3 regions of the Arthrobacter sp. 05T47 genome follow, and region 3 is predicted to be linked to each of the others. Evidence: predicted binding sites of a transcription regulator. Region 3 holds the regulator's gene; each other region holds the start of a gene.

Region 1 (5,214 bases), on a different contig from region 3:
GCCGTCGACGAGAATGGTGATCTGCTGGGCATCTGACACGGGTGTCTCCTATTCAAAGTTAAGGCTTCGTAGCTTGTGGCGTACGGGGACCACAGCCAGCCTTGTCCATGCTATCTGTTTACGAAGGGGCCAACCAACGCGCCACTCAGCCGCCCAGCCCGGTGATGGCGAGGTTCCTGCTGATCCCGTCCAGGGGACCGGGCAGCTCCGGCTCGCGGTAGGCCGGGGCGCCCCGCACCGGCTGCGGGAACGGCAGGGTTTCCGTTCGGCTGAGGTCCCAGGCCATGCTGGCGCTGATGCTGATCCCCCGCGGCCCGGTCCGGCGGGTGGTGCCGCGGATCAGCAGCAGCCGGGTGCCGAACAGGAGGGATCCGGACTGCTCCTGCGCCTCGTGGAAGAAGACGGAATCCACGCAGCCAGTTCCGTCGTCGACGCTGATGAACACCACCCGGCGGCCGCCCCGCATGGGCGGGGTCTGGGTGGCCACCCGCACCCCGGCAACCAGCACCTCCGTGCCATTGCGCAGTCCCAGCAGCTTGTCCGCGGTGGTGACGCCGAGCCGGTCCAGCAGCGGCCGGTGGCTGGTCATCAGGTGCTCCGTGACGTCCACGGCCATCAGGTCCAGTTCAGCCCGGACGTTATCCACCATGCTCGGCGCCGGGAGAACCGCCTTCAGGTTCTTCAGTTCAACGTCCCCCAGCGGCAACGCCAGCTGGCCTTCAATGACCTCCACGCCCTTCCGCGAGGAACGGCCCTGGAGCTTCTGCAGGTGCTGGACCAGATCCGCCCTGTTGGCTGCTCCCCCGGACGCCTTATGCAGCGAATCGAAGGCGCCCAGCTGCGCAAGGCGTTGGATGCTGAGCCTGCTCAGCCGTGACCGGGCGCGCAGGTCGGCCAGCGAATCGTAGGGCTGGCCGGCCACAATCCGCTTCAGCTCGGCACCGGAAAGCCCGAAGATGCCGTTCAGGCTCAGCCTGATGCCTAGCCTGCCCCGGTCCGGCCCGGATTCCACAGGCTCCACCCGGTACTCCGCCTGGCTCCGGTTGATGTCGAGGGGCAGGATGGGGATGCCCAGCCGGCGGGCCTCGGCCACGAGCAGGCGTTTGGGGTACATGCCGGGGTCGTGTTCCCAGAGTCCGGCGAGGAAGGCCTCCGGGTGGTGCGTCTTGAGCCAGGCCGACTGGTAGGTGGGCACGGCGAACGCGGCGCCGTGGGCCTTGCAGAACCCGAAGCTGCCAAAGGCTTTCAGCGTGCCCCAGACCTTGTCCACCACCTCGGGACTGTAGTTTCGTGCCCGCGCCTCCTTCCGGAAGAACTCCTCCACCTTGGCCTCCAGCACCTCGTTGCCCAGCGCCCGGCGGAACTCGTCCGCGCGTGCCAGCCCGCACCCGGTCATCACGTCGAAGGTCTTGAGGATCTGTTCGTGGAAAACGGTGACCCCGTGGGTCTCCTTGAGGACCGGCTTGAGGTGGGGATGCGGGTAGACCTCGGGGGCGAATCCGTGCCGGTGCTCCAGGAAGGGCCGGACCATGTCGGATTTCATCGGGCCGGGCCGGAACAGCGATATGTCAATGATGAGGTCGTTGAAATCCCGTGGCGCCATCTTCCCGATCAGTTCGCGCTGGCCCGGGGATTCGATCTGGAAGCAGCCCAGGGTGTGGGTGCTGCGGATCAGTTCAAAGGTTGGCTCGTCATCGAGCGGGACCGCGTTGAGGTCGATGCGCCCGTCCTCGGCGATGTAATCCGGGCCGGCCCCGTCCGTGCCGGCCGGATGCGCGCCGGCGGCGACCACCTCGGCTTTGGAGGGGTGGAGCCGGATGACTTCCCGGACGGCAAAGGCCATGGCGCTCTGCATCCGGACGCCCAGGACATCGAGTTTGAGCATGCCCATGGGGTCCATGTCGTGCTTGTCGAACTGGCTCATGGGCAGGCCAAGGCCGCTGGGCTGGACGGGGGTGCGGTCCAGCAAGGTGGCATCGCCGAGGATGACCCCGCACGGGTGCATGGAGATGTGGCGGGGCAGCCGGTCCAGCCGCTCCGTGAGGTCCACCAGCAGGTCCAGCTGCTGGTTTTCGGTGAAGCCGCGCTGCTCGACCCGGTCCGCAAACTCCTTCAGTTCGGGTTTCTCCGCGAGGGCTTCGCGGAAGTGCCGTGCCGAGAACCGCCACAGCTGCTTGGCAATCTCCCCGACCTCTCCGTCGTCCATGCCCAGGGCCAGGCCGGCGTCGCGCACGGCACCGCGAGCGCGGTAGCCGTTCTGCATGCTCATCAGCGTGACGCGCTCGGCGCCGAAGCGTTCAAAGATCTTCCGGTAGACGTTGTGCCGTTCGGCGCTTTCGACGTCGATGTCAATGTCGGGCAGGGTGGCGCGGTCGCGGGAAAGGAAACGTTCAAAGATGAGGTCGTGCTGGAGCGGGTTTACCTGGCTGATGTCGATCAGGTAGTTGACCAGGCTGGAGGCGCCGGAACCGCGGGCGGCGGCCCGGACGCCCAGGTCCAGGATCATCCGGGAGACCTCTGCGACGGTCAGGAAGTAGGAGGCGAACCCCAGCGAGTCGATGATCCGGAGCTCGTGCTCCAGCCGGCTCCGCATCTGTTGTTCCTGCCGCCCGGTAATTCCCGGGAAACGGCGGCCGATGCCGGCCTCACAGCGCAGGGTCAGCTCTGCGAGCGCGTCGCCGTCGATCCCGATCACGGAGGCTTCCGGGACCACGGGCTGTTTCCAGCCCATGTCTGCCACGGGATCCATGCGGCAGCGGTCCGCGAGCGCCTCGGTCTGGGCGAGGAGCCGTTTGAGGTCCGCCGTGCCGTAGCCGGCGGCATGGATGATCTCCTTGCCCAGCTGCAGCATCTGGGCCGCCGATTTGAGCCAGCCCTGCCCGTTGGGCTGCAACAGAGGGGCGGCGGAGAGCTCGGGGAGTGATTTGAGCGTCCGGGCCGAGTCCAGCACATCGGCCGTGGCCGCGCCGTCCTCGGCCACATACCGCACGGCGTTGCTCAGGACGGCGGGCACCCCGTGTTCAGCCGCGAGCTTCAGCATGCGCACCGCGTGGGCGGTGCTCAGGGGTTCCCCGGGCGGGCTGAGCTGGGACACTGCTTCCGCGGCGAGCGTTCCGGGAGGCATGGCGTCCAGCCAGCGTTTGAACAGGGTGCGGGGCCGCAGGTACCGCCGGCCGCCCATGGCACGGCCGACGTCGGAGTCCGGGCCGATCAGCACCGTCAGGACCGGCTGCAAGGTTTCCGGGTGCAGGGTGCGGGAGGCCAGTTCGGCCCGGGTGACGGCCACCGGTACTGCTCCCCCGGCCTTGCCCGTGGTGCGGGCATGGGCGTCGGAGATCAGACGGCACAGCGCCCTGTAGCCGGCGCCGTTGTTGTGCCCGTGCGCCAGCACGACGACGCGTCCCCCGAGCTGGGTGCGGAGGTCGCCGTCGTCGTCAAATACCGCGAGGTCCACGCCGACGATCGCATCCAGGCCGGCGGCCATGCACGCCTTCAGGTGCTTGACGGTTCCGTAGAGCCCGTCGCGGTCTGTGCAGGCCAGGGCGGTGGCGCCGTCGGCGGCGGCCGCGGCGGCCAGCTCGTCCGGCCAGGAGACGCCATAGTGGGCGCTGAAGGCAGTGGAGACGTGCAGATGGGTGAAGCTCATGCTGTCTCGGGCTTCCGGAGGGGCTGCAGCGCGTCGTGGATCCTCAGGAGCCGCCAGCGGCCGCTTCCGATATGCCTGGTCAGGTCAAGGGTGAGAGTGGAGGCCCCGGCGTGGTCACCGGCGGCACGGACCTGGACCCGCCAGATCTCGTGATCCACCAGTCCCGGCCCGCTCCCGAGCGGCGCCCGGCTTTCTTCTGCCCACCACTGGCGGCGTTCAAACCAGCGGACAGGTTCAGCGCAGACCGTGTAGCGACGTCCGGCCCAGTCCAGGCGCAGGGGCTGGCCCGAGGGCGTGCAGGCGACATCCACGGACTCGCTGAACATGCCCACGTTGCCTCCCGACCCAGTCCGGGCTGGGCCGGCCCAGTCCCCGCTTTGGCTTTCCCTGTCTACTTCAAGTTCCAGCTACTTCAAGGTCCAGCGCTTCTGTATTGATTCGAACCCGTATTGATTCGAACCTGAATTTATTCGAACATATCTTCGAATAAAATCAGTCTACGTCGAAGAGGCGACAAAACCCAGATCGGGGGTGGACGGACGATGGCACAGGTAGCAGGATTGAGCCATGAGCTCCCATAKCGCACTCCTGAAGCACGTAAAGGTCGCCGCCAAGAATTCAACCTTGGTGGCGACCTTCGATATAGACGGCAATATCCCGGGGCAAGGCGCCTACGTGGTGGGCCTGCTGGCAGCCGAGCCGGACTACTCCCATCAACGCAGACTGGGCATTGAGTTCATGAACGGCGAGGCGGTCTCCTTCTACTTCTTCAACCATGACGGCACGGAAGAGAACTTCGACCTCAAAGGCGTGGAACACTCAGGAAACACCATCACCGGAAACTTCCCCATCGCGACTGTCCTGGGCCTGCCCAAGGGCCACCTCATGACCGCCTTCAGCGATTGTGACGGCCGGGACTACCAGGCCAACGTGCCTGTCGAAGAGGCCCTCTAGGCGGCAGGAACCGACCCCGGCCGTGCGGAAGTGGCGGCTGCGCGGGCCTTAATCAGTCCAACAGAAATCCGTTGCAGTCGAAGCCGTGGCGGCACGCTTTCGGTCGCTTTCCCGACGTCGGCGGAGACAATGCCGACGAATGTGGCATACCCCCTACCCGCCTCAGGATCCCGCCCCGACCCCTCGACGCCGGGCCGCGATGTGCTCGGCGACCATGATCGTGGGGATGTTGATGTTAGCCGACGGCGGTTCAGGAAGGATCGAGGCGTCGACTACCGAGAGGCCCGGCACTCCGTACACCCGTCCCGAGGTGTCGACCACAGCGCCGGCCCGGGGGTCCGTTCCCATCGCACAGGTACCCACGGGGTGGTGGTAAGTCGTGGCCGTGGCCTTGATCCAGGTGCGAACGGCGACGGCGTCAGCCACCAGGTCCTTCTGGGGCGCGAGCCGGGAACCGCCAGTGATCCGGGTCAGATGAGGGTGGGCCGCGGCGGCGTCCGCGAGCTGCAGGCCCTCCACCAATCGATCGATGTCCACCGGATTGCGGAAGTACCCGAGGTCGATGGCCGGTGCGGCCGTCGGGTCGAGTGTGAGCAGCCGCACCTCGCCGCGCG
Region 2 (9,519 bases), on a different contig from region 3:
CGACGCCGCGGGTGAAGTTGCTCCCGGTACGGTTGGTGAAGACCTTCAGCCCCTGGCTCTCGAGCAGCTCCACCACCATTTTCGTGGTGGTCGTCTTTCCGTTCGTGCCACTGACGACGGCGACCCCCAGCGGCAGCTCGGACAGTGTCCGCTGCATGAAACCGGGATCGATTTTTTCGACCACAAGCCCGGGAAGGGCCGAGCCTCCGCCCCTGAGCCGGGAGACCCGGCGGACGAGCTTGCCGAGCGGAACGCTGAAGTAAAGCATGCTCTGTAATATATCCCAGCAGAGGCATGGAACCCGGACGCAGGGGGCCTGTGCATGCGATCTCCATGCGTACCGCGCGGGCGCAGAGCATTATGCTGTGGGGATGACCACCCCCTCTTTCCTCCCTGAATCCCGCGTGGGTTCGGGCCTCCGGATCGGCGTCCTGGCGCTCCAGGGCGATTTCCGGGAGCATCTGCACGCCGTCGAAGCCGCCGGTGCAACCGGCGTCGGGATCCGACGCCCCGCCGAACTTGACGGCCTGGACGGCCTGATCATCCCCGGCGGCGAATCGACCACGATCGACAAGCTCTCCAGGATCTTCGGTCTCCGGGATCCGCTGCGTAAACACATCCAGGCCGGCCTGCCCGTCTACGGCTCGTGCGCCGGCATGATCCTGCTGGCGGACGAGATCGCGGACGCGGCCACGGACCTTGCCGGCAACCCGCAGCAGACGTTCGGCGGGCTGGACATCACCGTGCGCCGCAACGCCTTTGGCCGGCAGCGCGAGTCCTTCGAGACGGACCTTGATTTCCGGGGGCTCGGCTTCAGCGCCGACGCCGGCGTCGTGGCGCCTGTCCATGCCGTCTTCATCCGTGGGCCCTGGGTGGAGCGCGTCGGCAACGGTGTGGAAGTCCTCGCCCAGGTGGAACCGTCCAAAGCCGGCCACCCCGAATCATTGGACGGGACGGCTAGAATTGTTGCTGTGCGTTCCGGCAAGCTGCTGGCCACCTCCTTCCACCCGGAAGTGACGGGGGAAAAGCGCGTGCATGAACTGTTTATTCGAATGATCAGAGGAGAAGCGTAAAGCATGTCAGGCCACTCCAAATGGGCGACGACCAAGCATAAGAAGGCCATCCTTGATAGCCGCCGGGCCAAGTCGTTCGCCAAGCTGATCAAGAACATCGAAGTCGCCGCGCGCATGGGCGGCCCGGACCTTTCCGGCAACCCGAGCCTGGAACTTGCTGTCACCAAGGCCAAGAAGACCTCGGTGCCCGCAGACAACATCGACCGCGCCATCAAGCGCGGCGCCGGCCTCACCGGCGAGGTCGTTGACTACACCGAGATCATGTACGAATGCCGCGGCCCGCAGGGGTCCGCGCTGCTGATCGAGTGCCTCACGGACAACAAGAACCGTGCCGCCTCTGAGGTCCGGCTCGCCATCTCCCGCAACGGCGGCACGATCGCCGATCCCGGTTCGGTCAGCTACCTCTTCAGCCGCAAGGGTGTCGTGTCCCTGCCCAAGAACGGCCTGAGCGAGGACGACGTCCTGATGGCAGTGCTCGACGCCGGCGCCGAGGAAGTCAAGGACAACGGAGACACCTTCGAGATCCACTCTGAGCCGACCGACCTCCAGGCCATCCGCGACGCGCTCAAGGAAGCCGGAATCGACTACGACACCGATGAGGCCGAGTTCGTGCCGTCCATGCAGGTGCCGCTGGACCTCGACGCCGCCAAGAAGTTCATGAAGCTCGTGGACGCCCTGGAAGAGCTCGACGATGTCCAGAACGTCTACAGCAACGCCGATCTCAGCGACGAAGTGCAGGCCGCACTGGAAGCCGAGTGACACGCTCACCTAGCCGTGATTTTGAGGCCCGGTCTTGACCCTGCGCGTCCTGGGGGTTGACCCGGGCCTCACCCGTTGCGGGATCGGCGTCGTCGACGTCGAAAAGAACCGGCGGGCCACCATGGTGGCCTTCGGCGTCGTGGGAACCTCCCCCGAGGAGAGCCTGGACCAGCGGCTGCTGGTCATTGCCACGTCCATTGATGAATGGCTGGACAAGTACGAACCCCACGTCCTCGCCGTGGAACGGGTGTTTTCCCAGCTCAACGTCAGCACGGTCATGGGGGTGGCGCAGGCCTCCGGCGTGGTGATTGCCGCCGCCGCGCGCCGCGGCATCCCGGTGGCGCTGCACACCCCGTCCGAGGTCAAGGCCGCCGTCACGGGCAGCGGAACATCGAACAAGGACGCCGTGACCAAACTGGTAACGAAGATCCTCCGGCTGGATGCGCCACCGCGCCCCGCCGACGCCGCCGACGCCCTGGCGCTGGCAATCACCCACGCCTGGCGGGCCGGCAGCGGCGCCGCTGTGTCGACGACGGGGCCGGGCAGCCAGTCGCTCACGCCGGCGCAGCGGGCATGGGCGGACGCGGAGGCAAAAGCGCGCCGTGCGCGCTGAATGTCCGCCTGTGCCGCCGCTGGGCTTGGTAGGGTATTCGTAGATATGTTCGGATAGCCGGCTTGCCATCTGTGTTTTGGCCGGCTGCAGACCCAGGAGCCCGGCCTTGATTAGTTTTCTTCGCGGAACCGTTGCGCATGTTGGCCTGTCCTCCGCCGTGATCGACCTCAACGGTGCCGGCATGAGCGTCAATGCCACGCCGCAGACCCTCAGCGGGCTCCGGGTGGGCGAAGAGGGGAAGCTCTTCACCTCGCTGATCGTGCGGGAGGACTCGCTGACCCTGTTCGGCTTCGGCAGCGACGACGAGCGCGAAGTGTTTGACGTGCTGCTCAGCGTCAGCGGTGTCGGTCCCCGCCTCGCCCTGGCTGTGCTTGCCGTCCACGAACCGGAAGCCATCCGGGTGGCCGCCCACTCCGGCGACGGCAAGGCCTTCACCAAGGTCCCCGGAATCGGGCCGAAGGTGGCCGGCCGGATCGTGCTGGAGCTCGCCGGCAAACTCGTCCCGCACGGCACTGCTGGTGCGTCCGGCGCGCCGCTCCCTTTGGCTTCCGCGGAATCCGTCTGGAAGCCGCAGGTCGTCGCCGCGATGACCAGCCTTGGCTGGTCCGAAAAGGACGCCACCGCCAGCATCGAGAAATCCCTGGCCGATTCCCCGGACCTGGCCGAGAACGGCAACGTGGCCGAAATCCTCCGCGCAACCCTGCGCTGGCTGGGCCAGGACGGCGCCCGCGCCGGTAACCGGGTAGGCGCGCGTGGCTGAGCAGTCGATCGTCGCCGGGGGAGAGGAGCCGGAGGAGCGCGTCATCGAAGCCGCACTCCGGCCCAAGAACCTGCACGACTTCGTGGGCCAGCACCGTGTCCGCAAGCAGCTTTCCCTCGTCCTGGAGGCCTCACGCATGCGCGGGCGCAGCGCAGACCACGTGCTGCTCTCCGGCCCTCCCGGCCTGGGCAAGACCACGCTGTCCATGATCATCGCGGCCGAAATGAACGTCCCGCTGCGGATCAGCAGTGGCCCGGCCATCCAGCACGCCGGCGACCTCGCAGCCATCCTGTCCTCCCTTTCGGAGGGTGAGGTCCTGTTCCTGGACGAAATCCACCGCATGTCCCGGCCAGCCGAGGAAATGCTGTACATGGCGATGGAGGACTTCCGCGTCGACATCGTCGTCGGCAAGGGCGCCGGCGCCACGGCTATCCCGCTGGAACTGCCGCCCTTCACGCTGGTGGGCGCCACCACGCGGGCCGGCCTGCTCCCCGGGCCGCTGCGGGACCGGTTCGGTTTCACCGGCCACTTGGAGTTTTACTCCGTGGAGGAGCTGGAACTGGTCCTGCGCCGTTCGGCCGGCCTCCTGGATCTGAAGGTCAATTCGGCGGGATTCAGCGAGATCGCCGGACGCTCCCGGGGCACGCCGCGCATCGCCAACCGGCTCCTGCGCCGGGTCCGGGACTGGGCGCTCGTTCACGGTATCGAGCAAATTGATGCCCGGGCGGCGTCCGCGGCACTGGACATGTATGAGGTAGACAAGCGCGGCCTGGACCGGCTGGACCGTGCAGTCCTCGAAGCCCTCATCACCAAATTCGGCGGTGGGCCCGTGGGCCTGTCCACCCTCGCGATCGCCGTCGGTGAGGAAACGGAGACCGTGGAAACGGTCGCCGAGCCTTACCTGGTGCGTGAAGGGCTGCTGGGCAGGACCCCGCGGGGCCGCATTGCCCTGGCACCGGCGTGGACCCATCTCGGCTTCGCCGTCCCGGCCGGCGTCTTCGGGCAGGATCCGCTGGAGTTGTTCCAGGCCGATGAGCTGGGCGGGGACCCGCAGGATGAGCCCAGCGAGGGCCAGCCGGGCGGGTCCGGCGGCGATCTCGGTGAAGAAACCAGTCCCCAGTGGATCCGAAACGGCCGCTAGCACGTTTCCTTCAGCTTTTCCCTTTAGACTGGAATGACGCTCGGCACGTTCGGGTTTTGTTTCCGTGGGCGGAGAGCAGGTAGCCGCCGGCGGCTGGGGATGGTCTCTCTGCCGGCTCGCGGCGCAGACCCCTGCCCGCGCCGCCCGGAGCAAACGGACGTTGCTGAAAAACAGCTATGCAAGTACAGAACGGAACAATCCCTGTGTTCGGACTTATTTCTGCCCAGACCCAGCCGCAGGCCGGCGGCGGCATCGACATCATGACGATTCTCCTCTTCGTCCTGCTCGGACTTTTCGTCTTCATGATGTTCCGCCGCAACAAGAAGACCCAGCAGCAGCAGGCACAGCTCCAGTCCAAGTTCGAAACTGGTGTCGAGGTCATGACGAGCTTTGGCCTGTTCGGCCGGATCGTCGAGATCGATGAAGCGGAGAACAAGGTCACCCTGGAACTGTCCCCCGGCAACACGGCCACCGTGCACCGCCAGGCCGTCACCAAAATTGTGGAGCCGGTTGTCGCTGCCGAGGAGCCGACCGTTGTTCCCGACGACGCGTCCTCGCTGACCGCCGACAAGCTCAGCGCCGAGGGCACGGAGGGCACCGCCCCGCTCAGCGACGCACCCCGCAATGAAACTCCCGAGGAAACCCTGCGCCGCCTCAATGACGAAGGTAAAAAAGACAGCTAGTCTGCCTACCTGAGCTATCCCGCGAAGCAACGGTTGCGGGCATCCGCCGGCGGGGGCCCAGAGCCAGCGCCGGCGGATCCGCCGCAAATAAAAGAAAGATCGACAATGGCACGAACTGGCCCCAAAAACTCAGCCATCAGGATGCTGGTCTGGCTTGGCGTACTCATCGCCGCCATGACGGCCGTCCTAGCGGGCGGCACCATTGCCGGCCAGGCCAGCTGGGCTCCAAAGCTCGCGCTGGACCTGGAAGGCGGCACCCAGATGATCCTGGCGCCCAAGGTTGAGGGCGGTTCGGGCATCACCGAAGACCAGCTCAACCAGGCCGTAGCGATCATCCGTCAGCGCGTGGACGGCTCGGGTGTCGCGGAAGCGGAAATCAGCACGCAGTCCGGCCGCAACGTCGTGGTCAGCCTGCCGGGAACTCCCGCCAAAGAAACCCGCGCCCTGATCCAGGCCTCCGCCGACATGAACTTCCGCCCCGTGATCCAGACGGGCGCCGGCGCAGCCGTCCCCGAGGCGTCCCGGACCCCGGACGCCCAGCTGCCCAAGCCGACGGCCGCGCCGGCCAACAGCAGCGACGAGAACTGGATTACCCCCGAGGTCTACAAGCAGTTTCAGGCCCTCGACTGCGACAACCCTTCCCAGGACAAGCAGAAGCGTTCAGACCCGACCAAGCCGCTGGTGACCTGTGAGCCCGCGACAGCGAAATCGCCGGCCATCAAGTACATCCTCGGTCCGGTTGAGGTGAAGGGCTCGAACATCAAGTCCTCCTCGTTCCAGCTGCAGCGCGGCGCCCAGGGTGCCGTGACCAATGAATGGGCCGTCAACATCCAGTTCGACGACGCCGGCACCGCCAAGTTCAAGGAAGTCACCGAGCGCCTTTACCAGTTCTATGCCGCCGGCGGCGGCCAGAGCGGCTCCGACCCGAAGGCCCAGTTCGCGATTGTCCTGGACGACCAGGTCATCTCCGCCCCGCGTTCGCTCGCCGTCATCACCGACGGCCGGCCGCAGATCACCGGCGGGTTCACCGAGGAATCCGCCAAGGCCCTCTCCGACCAGCTGCGTTTCGGTGCCCTGCCGATCAGCTTCGAGATCCAAAGTGAGCAGCAGATTTCTGCGACCCTCGGTGGGGAGCAACTGCGCATGGGTATGCTCGCAGGCCTGATCGGCCTGCTCCTGGTGGTCGTCTACTCACTGTTCCAGTACCGGGCCCTTGGCCTGGTGACCGTGGCGTCCCTCGTGATTGCCGGTGTGCTGACGTTCCTGGCGATCGCCATCCTCGGGTGGACGGAGAACTACCGGCTGTCCCTCGCCGGCGTGGCCGGCCTGATCGTGGCCATCGGCCAAACGGCGGACTCGTTCATCGTCTACTTCGAACGCATCCGTGATGAGCTCCGTGAGGGCCGCGGCCTGGTCTCGGCCGTCGAAAACGGCTGGAAGCGGGCCAAGCGCACCATCCTCGCCTCCAAGGCCGTGAACCTCCTCGCGGCCGTGGTGCTGTTCTTCGTGGCTGTGGGCAACGTCCGCGGCTTCGCGTTCACCCTTGGCCTAACAGCGATCGCCGACCTCATCGTGGTCTTCATGTTCACCCACCCGACCCTGCAGCTGCTGGCCCGGACCAAGTTCTTCGGCGAAGGCCACCGGTTCTCGGGTCTGGACCCGAAGCGCCTGGGAGCCGTCCCGCTGTACCGCGGAGCCGGCCGGGTCCGCACTCCGGAAGACAAGCCCGTGGCGGTGGTGCGCGCAAAGAACACCGGCGCCGCCGCCGAGGCCGAGCGCCGGATGACCATTGCAGAACGCCGTCTCGCCGAAAGGCAGGAGCAGGCACAACAGGAGCAGCTCGCCGGTTCCTCCAAGAGCGCGTCCAAGGAGGGCAAGTAAATGGTCAACTTCTCAACGTTCGGCAATGAATTGTATTCGGGCAAGCGCTCGTACGACTTTGTCGCTAAAAAGAAGATCTGGTTCCTGATTGCCGGAATTGCCGTGGCCCTCTCGATCCTGATCCCGATAGCCAAGGGCGGCTTCAACCTCGGCATCGAATTCCGTGGCGGGTCCGAGTTCACAGTCTCCAACGTGAAGACCACCGACGCGTCCCTCGGCGAGAAGGCCGTAAAGGACGTCGTGGCGGGGTCTGTGCCGCGCGTGGCCAACGTCGCCGGCACCACCATGCGTATCCAGACGGACAAGCTCAGCGACGACGAGACGCTGCAGATCAAGGAAGGCCTCACCACGGCCTACGGCGTGACGGATAACGAAGTGACGTCGACCTTTGTTGGCCCCACCTGGGGCGCTGACGTCACGAAGCAGGCACTGATGGGCCTGGCAATCTTCGTGGGCTTGGCCGCCGTCCTGATGGCGCTGTACTTCCGGACCTGGAAGATGTCCGTCTCGGCACTTGTCGGCATGGCCGTCACGATGTTCATTACCGCCGGTGTCTACGGCCTCAGTGACTTCGAAGTGACGCCGTCGGCCATCATCGGCTTCCTGACGGTGCTCAGCTATTCGCTGTACGACACCGTGGTGGTGTTCGACAAGATCCGCGAGAACACCTCGGAGATCCAGGCCTCCACCCGGCGGACCTTCGCCGAAGAGGTCAACCTAGCCATCAACCAGACCCTGGTCCGCTCCATCAACACCATGGTGGTGGCGATCCTCCCGGTCGGCGCGATCCTCTTCATCGGTGCCGGGCTGCTGGGCGCCGGAACCCTGCGGGACCTGTCCCTGGCGCTGTTTGTGGGCATCCTGGTGGGCACGGCGGCCACGATTTTCATCGCGGCGCCGCTGTACGCCGCCCTGCGGCAGGGCGAACCTGACCTGCTCAAGCAGGCCAAGCGGGTGGAACAGCGTCGCGCCGACGCGGCAGCGAAGGCCACGTCCCCGGCGTCGCCTGCCACAGCCTGAACGCAGGCGCTACCGCAATGCTGTGATGCCTCGGTGATGCCGGAACCAATGCCTGGACTGTCCTGAGCGGACAGCAGGCGGGCCGGAGACCGTCCTTTGTGACGGACTCCGGCCCGTCGCCGTATCACGGCCGGTTATCGAAGTATCCTGCTGCGGGAATACACTTGAATAATTGACCGTCGCGAGAGGTGCTCCATTGGAAGAACGTTCGACGCCGGTGCCGGAGGCGCCAGCGGACAAGGCCCAAGGCCAGGGTTCTCAGACTGACCTTGTGGTTCACGGACGTCCCGATGTTCCTGTGCCGGTCGACAATTCGGGCGCCCGGCCGACCTTTCCGGGCCGGCGCGAACGCACGAGGTCACGCCTCGCCCGGCTGACGGGCCGCGGCGCCCCCGCATACTCACCGATTCTTGAACCGCTGCTGCGCACGGTCCGTGCCAACAACCCCAAAGAGGACTTCGACCTCATCCAGCGCGCCTTCGTGGTTGCCGAGCGCTGCCACCGGGGCCAAAAGCGCAAGAGCGGGGACCCGTATATCACGCACCCGGTCGCGGTCGCCACCATTCTCGCCGAGCTCGGCCTCAGCGGCACGACGCTGGCCGCAGCCCTGCTGCACGACACGGTCGAGGACACCTCCTACACGCTGGCTGACCTGAAGGCCGAGTTCGGCCCGGAAGTGGCCATGCTGGTGGACGGTGTCACCAAACTGGACAAGGTTAGCTTTGGTGAGGCGGCCCAGTCCGAGACCGTGCGCAAGATGGTCGTCGCCATGGCCAAGGACATCCGGGTCCTGATGATCAAACTCGCCGACAGGCTCCACAACGCCCGGACGTGGCGCTTCGTCTCGGCGGAGTCCTCGGCCCGCAAGGCGCGCGAAACCCTGGAAATCTTCGCACCCCTGGCCCACCGGCTCGGCATGAACACCATCAAGTGGGAACTGGAGGATCTGTCCTTCGCCGCGCTGTATCCGAAGGTGTACGAGGAAATCGTGCGCATGGTGGGGGACCGGACCCCGGAGCGTGAAAAGAACCTGTCCGTCATCCGCAACCAGATCACCGAGGACCTGCGGGCGGCGAAGATCAAGGCCACCATCACCGGGCGGCCAAAGCACTACTACTCGATCTACCAGAAGATGATCGTCCGCGACAAAGACTTCGACGACATCAACGACCTCATGGGCGTCCGCGTCCTGGTCGACTCGGTCCGGGACTGCTACGCGGCCCTGGGCGCGATGCACTCGCGCTGGAACCCCCTGCCCGGGCGGTTCAAGGACTACATCGCGATGCCCAAGTTCAACATGTACCAGTCGCTGCACACCACGGTGATCGGTCCGGGCGGCAAACCGGTGGAAATCCAGATCCGCACCCATGAAATGCACCGGCGCGCCGAATACGGCGTGGCCGCGCACTGGAAGTACAAGGACCAGCCGAACCGGACGGCCGCCGGCCCCGGAAGCCCGCGCGACGGCGACATGGGCTGGCTGCGCTCCCTCGTGGACTGGCAGCAGGAGACCTCGGACCCCGGCGAGTTCCTCGACTCGTTGCGGTTTGAAATCAACGCCCGCGAAGTGTTTGTCTTCACCCCCAAGG
Region 3 (2,460 bases):
AATATGTGGGAGGGAACCCGAGGGCCGTCCGGCCGGGGCCACCGAACGCCTGGAGGATCTGCTGAAGGACCTCGTTGGAGCCGTTCGCGGCCCAGATGTTCTCCGCGTCCAGGCCGTGGCCAAGATATTCGGCGAGGGCAACACGCAGTTCGGTGAACTCGCGGTCCGGATAGCGGTTCAGCCCGGCGGCGGCGGCGCTTACGGCCTCGGTAATGGCCTCGCGGACATCGGCGGGGACACCATGGGTGTTCTCGTTGACATTGAGCAGGATGGGGACGTCCAGCTGGGGCGCGCCATAGGGACGCAGGCCGCGCAGATTGTTTCGGAGGGGCAGTCGGTTGAGGCGCTCAAGCTGGTCAGTCACGTGACCAGTTTAAGTGGTAGCGGGACGGGCCCTGAAACTGTGACGCCCGCGACGGCACATGGGGCCAGGTGGATGGAGCTACTTTGACGGCACGAACAGCTGCTGGCCCGGCATCACACGCGCGGCGTCCAGGTTATTCAGCTGCACGATATCGGCAACGACATCGCGGGGGTCYCGCTCCGGGGCGACGGAGCCCGCAATGGCCCAGAGGGACTCCCCSGGCTGCACWGTCACCGAAACGGTGGGCGTCAGCGAGAGCTGGTCCGCGGAATCKGCCGCTTTCGCGGGGGCGTTGAGGAATCCGCTGAACGAGAGGATGAGCGCCGCCAGCAGGATCAGCGGGACGCCAAAGAAGACGAAACGTCCGCGACGMGTGAGCCGCAGCGGCGGCTGCTTCCGGCTGACCGAAGCAACGGCACTCAYACCCTGCACCGSGGCCGGRGCCGCGGAAGGCCGCCGGCCGGCGCCYATCGGGTACACGTTGCCGTGGCTGCCCTGGCCGATGTTGCCGTGGRCGATGCTGCCGTGACCAGTGACGTTGTGACRCGCACGGCGCTGCTGATTCGTGACGCCATGAACAAAAGTGCCGTGAAACGCGCTTGAAGCTGACATGAACTGAGCCCTCCTGGACCATACGGTGCCGCCCGGCGTACTCCGCGTACTCGCCGCCAACCGACCGAACCTTCGAACATAGAACCGAACATTGCCTCCGGAGTCTGACCTCCGAAKTCGAACACATATTCGAACCTTGCTTGTTCTGTTTTAGCACTTACTAACGAACGATGTCGAGACTCGCTAGAACAAATGTTTGAAAAAGCCTTGCAGCTGGCCTATTTTTGAGGGACAGGACAACCACTTGTGACTCGAACARTTGCGACTCGAACTTTTTACGACTCGAACATCGCCGGTTGATTCGAACATTGGTAGTTGATCAGCAGGGTCTGACATTTTCAGGCCGGAAGTTCCCGGTGACCAGASATGGCGGCCGGGCGGAACGGAAAGGCATTGGCGAACATGGCAGCACAAGCCACCGGCGGCAGGGCCTCCTCGCGGAGCCCACAACCCGCACGGGCCCCCAAAAGCCTCACCGTCCGGCAGAAGAAAATTCTGGAAACCATTCAGCGCTCCGTCACGGACAACGGCTACCCGCCCTCCATGCGCGAGATCGGTGACACCGTCGGCCTGGCCAGCCTGTCCAGCGTGACCCACCAGCTCTCCCAGCTCGAGAAGCTTGGCTACRTGCGGCGGGACCCCAAGCGTCCGCGGGCCATGGAAGTACTCATGCCGCTGACCTTGGATGAGGGGACCACTGCGATTTCGGGGGTCGAGAAGTCCAGCGGCCTGCGGGCCGTCGGCGGCCTCTCGGTCACCGAACTCGCCAGCGCCACAGACACGGCAATGGTGCCGTTCGTCGGACGCATCGCCGCCGGCGGGCCGATCCTCGCGGACCAGGTGGTGGAAGACGTCATGCCACTGCCACGGCAGCTCGTGGGCCACGGCGAACTCTTCATGCTCAAGGTCGCCGGCGACTCGATGATCGATGCCGCCATCTGCGACGGCGACTGGGTGGTRGTCCGGCGCCAGGGCGARGCCGTGAATGGCGACATCGTGGCCGCGCTGCTGGACGACGAAGCCACGGTCAAGACCTTCCGCCAGCGGGACGGCCACACCTGGCTGCTGCCGCAGAACACCCAGTACGAACCCATCCTGGGCGACCACGCCGTCATCATGGGCAAAGTCGTCTCGGTTCTCCGCTCCCTCTGACGGCTGCGGCCGGGGTCKTCCCGGACCACGTACATCCAAAGAACACCTGCACCCAGKYAAAGGTCCCCGCCGGTAATCCGGACGGGGACCTTTGCGTTTTCRGGTCCGCTGGCTGCGCGGCCGCCTACTTGGCGGCCTGTSCCGACTCTTTGGCGAGCCGCTCSAGGGCKGCCATGGCAATSGKGGAATCGGTGGTCGGCCAGAACGGGGGCAGCGCGGCACGCAGGAATCCGCCGTAGCGCTCSGTGGACAGCCGCGAATCCAGTACGGCCACCACGCCRTTGTCCGACGTCGAGCGGATCAGCCGGCCTGCGCCCTGSGCGAGGCGGATC

Evidence for each region. The regulator LexA, encoded in region 3, represses DNA repair genes until DNA is damaged. The targets are predictions, from matches to a motif close to TCGAACANNTGTTCGA.
Region 1: the regulator LexA is predicted to act here: its motif matches at 4,117-4,132, upstream of AC1DEY_RS20330 (DUF6504 family protein).
Region 2: the regulator LexA is predicted to act here: its motif matches at 2,483-2,498, upstream of ruvA (Holliday junction branch migration protein RuvA).

What each region holds. Positions count from the first base shown of each region.
Region 1 is NZ_JBFTKG010000042.1:15,934-21,147, reverse strand. It holds gene thrS (threonine--tRNA ligase) at 1-39, opposite strand, end outside; gene AC1DEY_RS20335 (DNA polymerase III subunit alpha) at 146-3,646, opposite strand; gene AC1DEY_RS20330 (DUF6504 family protein) at 3,643-3,978, opposite strand; gene AC1DEY_RS20325 (hypothetical protein) at 4,214-4,600, shown strand; gene AC1DEY_RS20320 (GMC family oxidoreductase) at 4,763-5,214, opposite strand, start outside.
Region 2 is NZ_JBFTKG010000008.1:5,018-14,536, forward strand. It holds gene AC1DEY_RS08200 (MurT ligase domain-containing protein) at 1-268, opposite strand, end outside; gene pdxT (pyridoxal 5'-phosphate synthase glutaminase subunit PdxT) at 372-1,073, shown strand; gene AC1DEY_RS08210 (YebC/PmpR family DNA-binding transcriptional regulator) at 1,077-1,832, shown strand; gene ruvC (crossover junction endodeoxyribonuclease RuvC) at 1,867-2,445, shown strand; gene ruvA (Holliday junction branch migration protein RuvA) at 2,552-3,205, shown strand; gene ruvB (Holliday junction branch migration DNA helicase RuvB) at 3,198-4,346, shown strand; gene yajC (preprotein translocase subunit YajC) at 4,607-5,029, shown strand; gene secD (protein translocase subunit SecD) at 5,135-6,910, shown strand; gene secF (protein translocase subunit SecF) at 6,911-7,930, shown strand; gene AC1DEY_RS08245 (RelA/SpoT family protein) at 8,229-9,519, shown strand, end outside.
Region 3 is NZ_JBFTKG010000035.1:51,387-53,846, forward strand. It holds gene AC1DEY_RS18955 (histidinol-phosphate transaminase) at 1-364, opposite strand, end outside; gene AC1DEY_RS18960 (LysM peptidoglycan-binding domain-containing protein) at 443-796, opposite strand; gene lexA (transcriptional repressor LexA) at 1,379-2,128, shown strand; gene AC1DEY_RS18970 (ATP-dependent DNA helicase) at 2,253-2,460, opposite strand, start outside.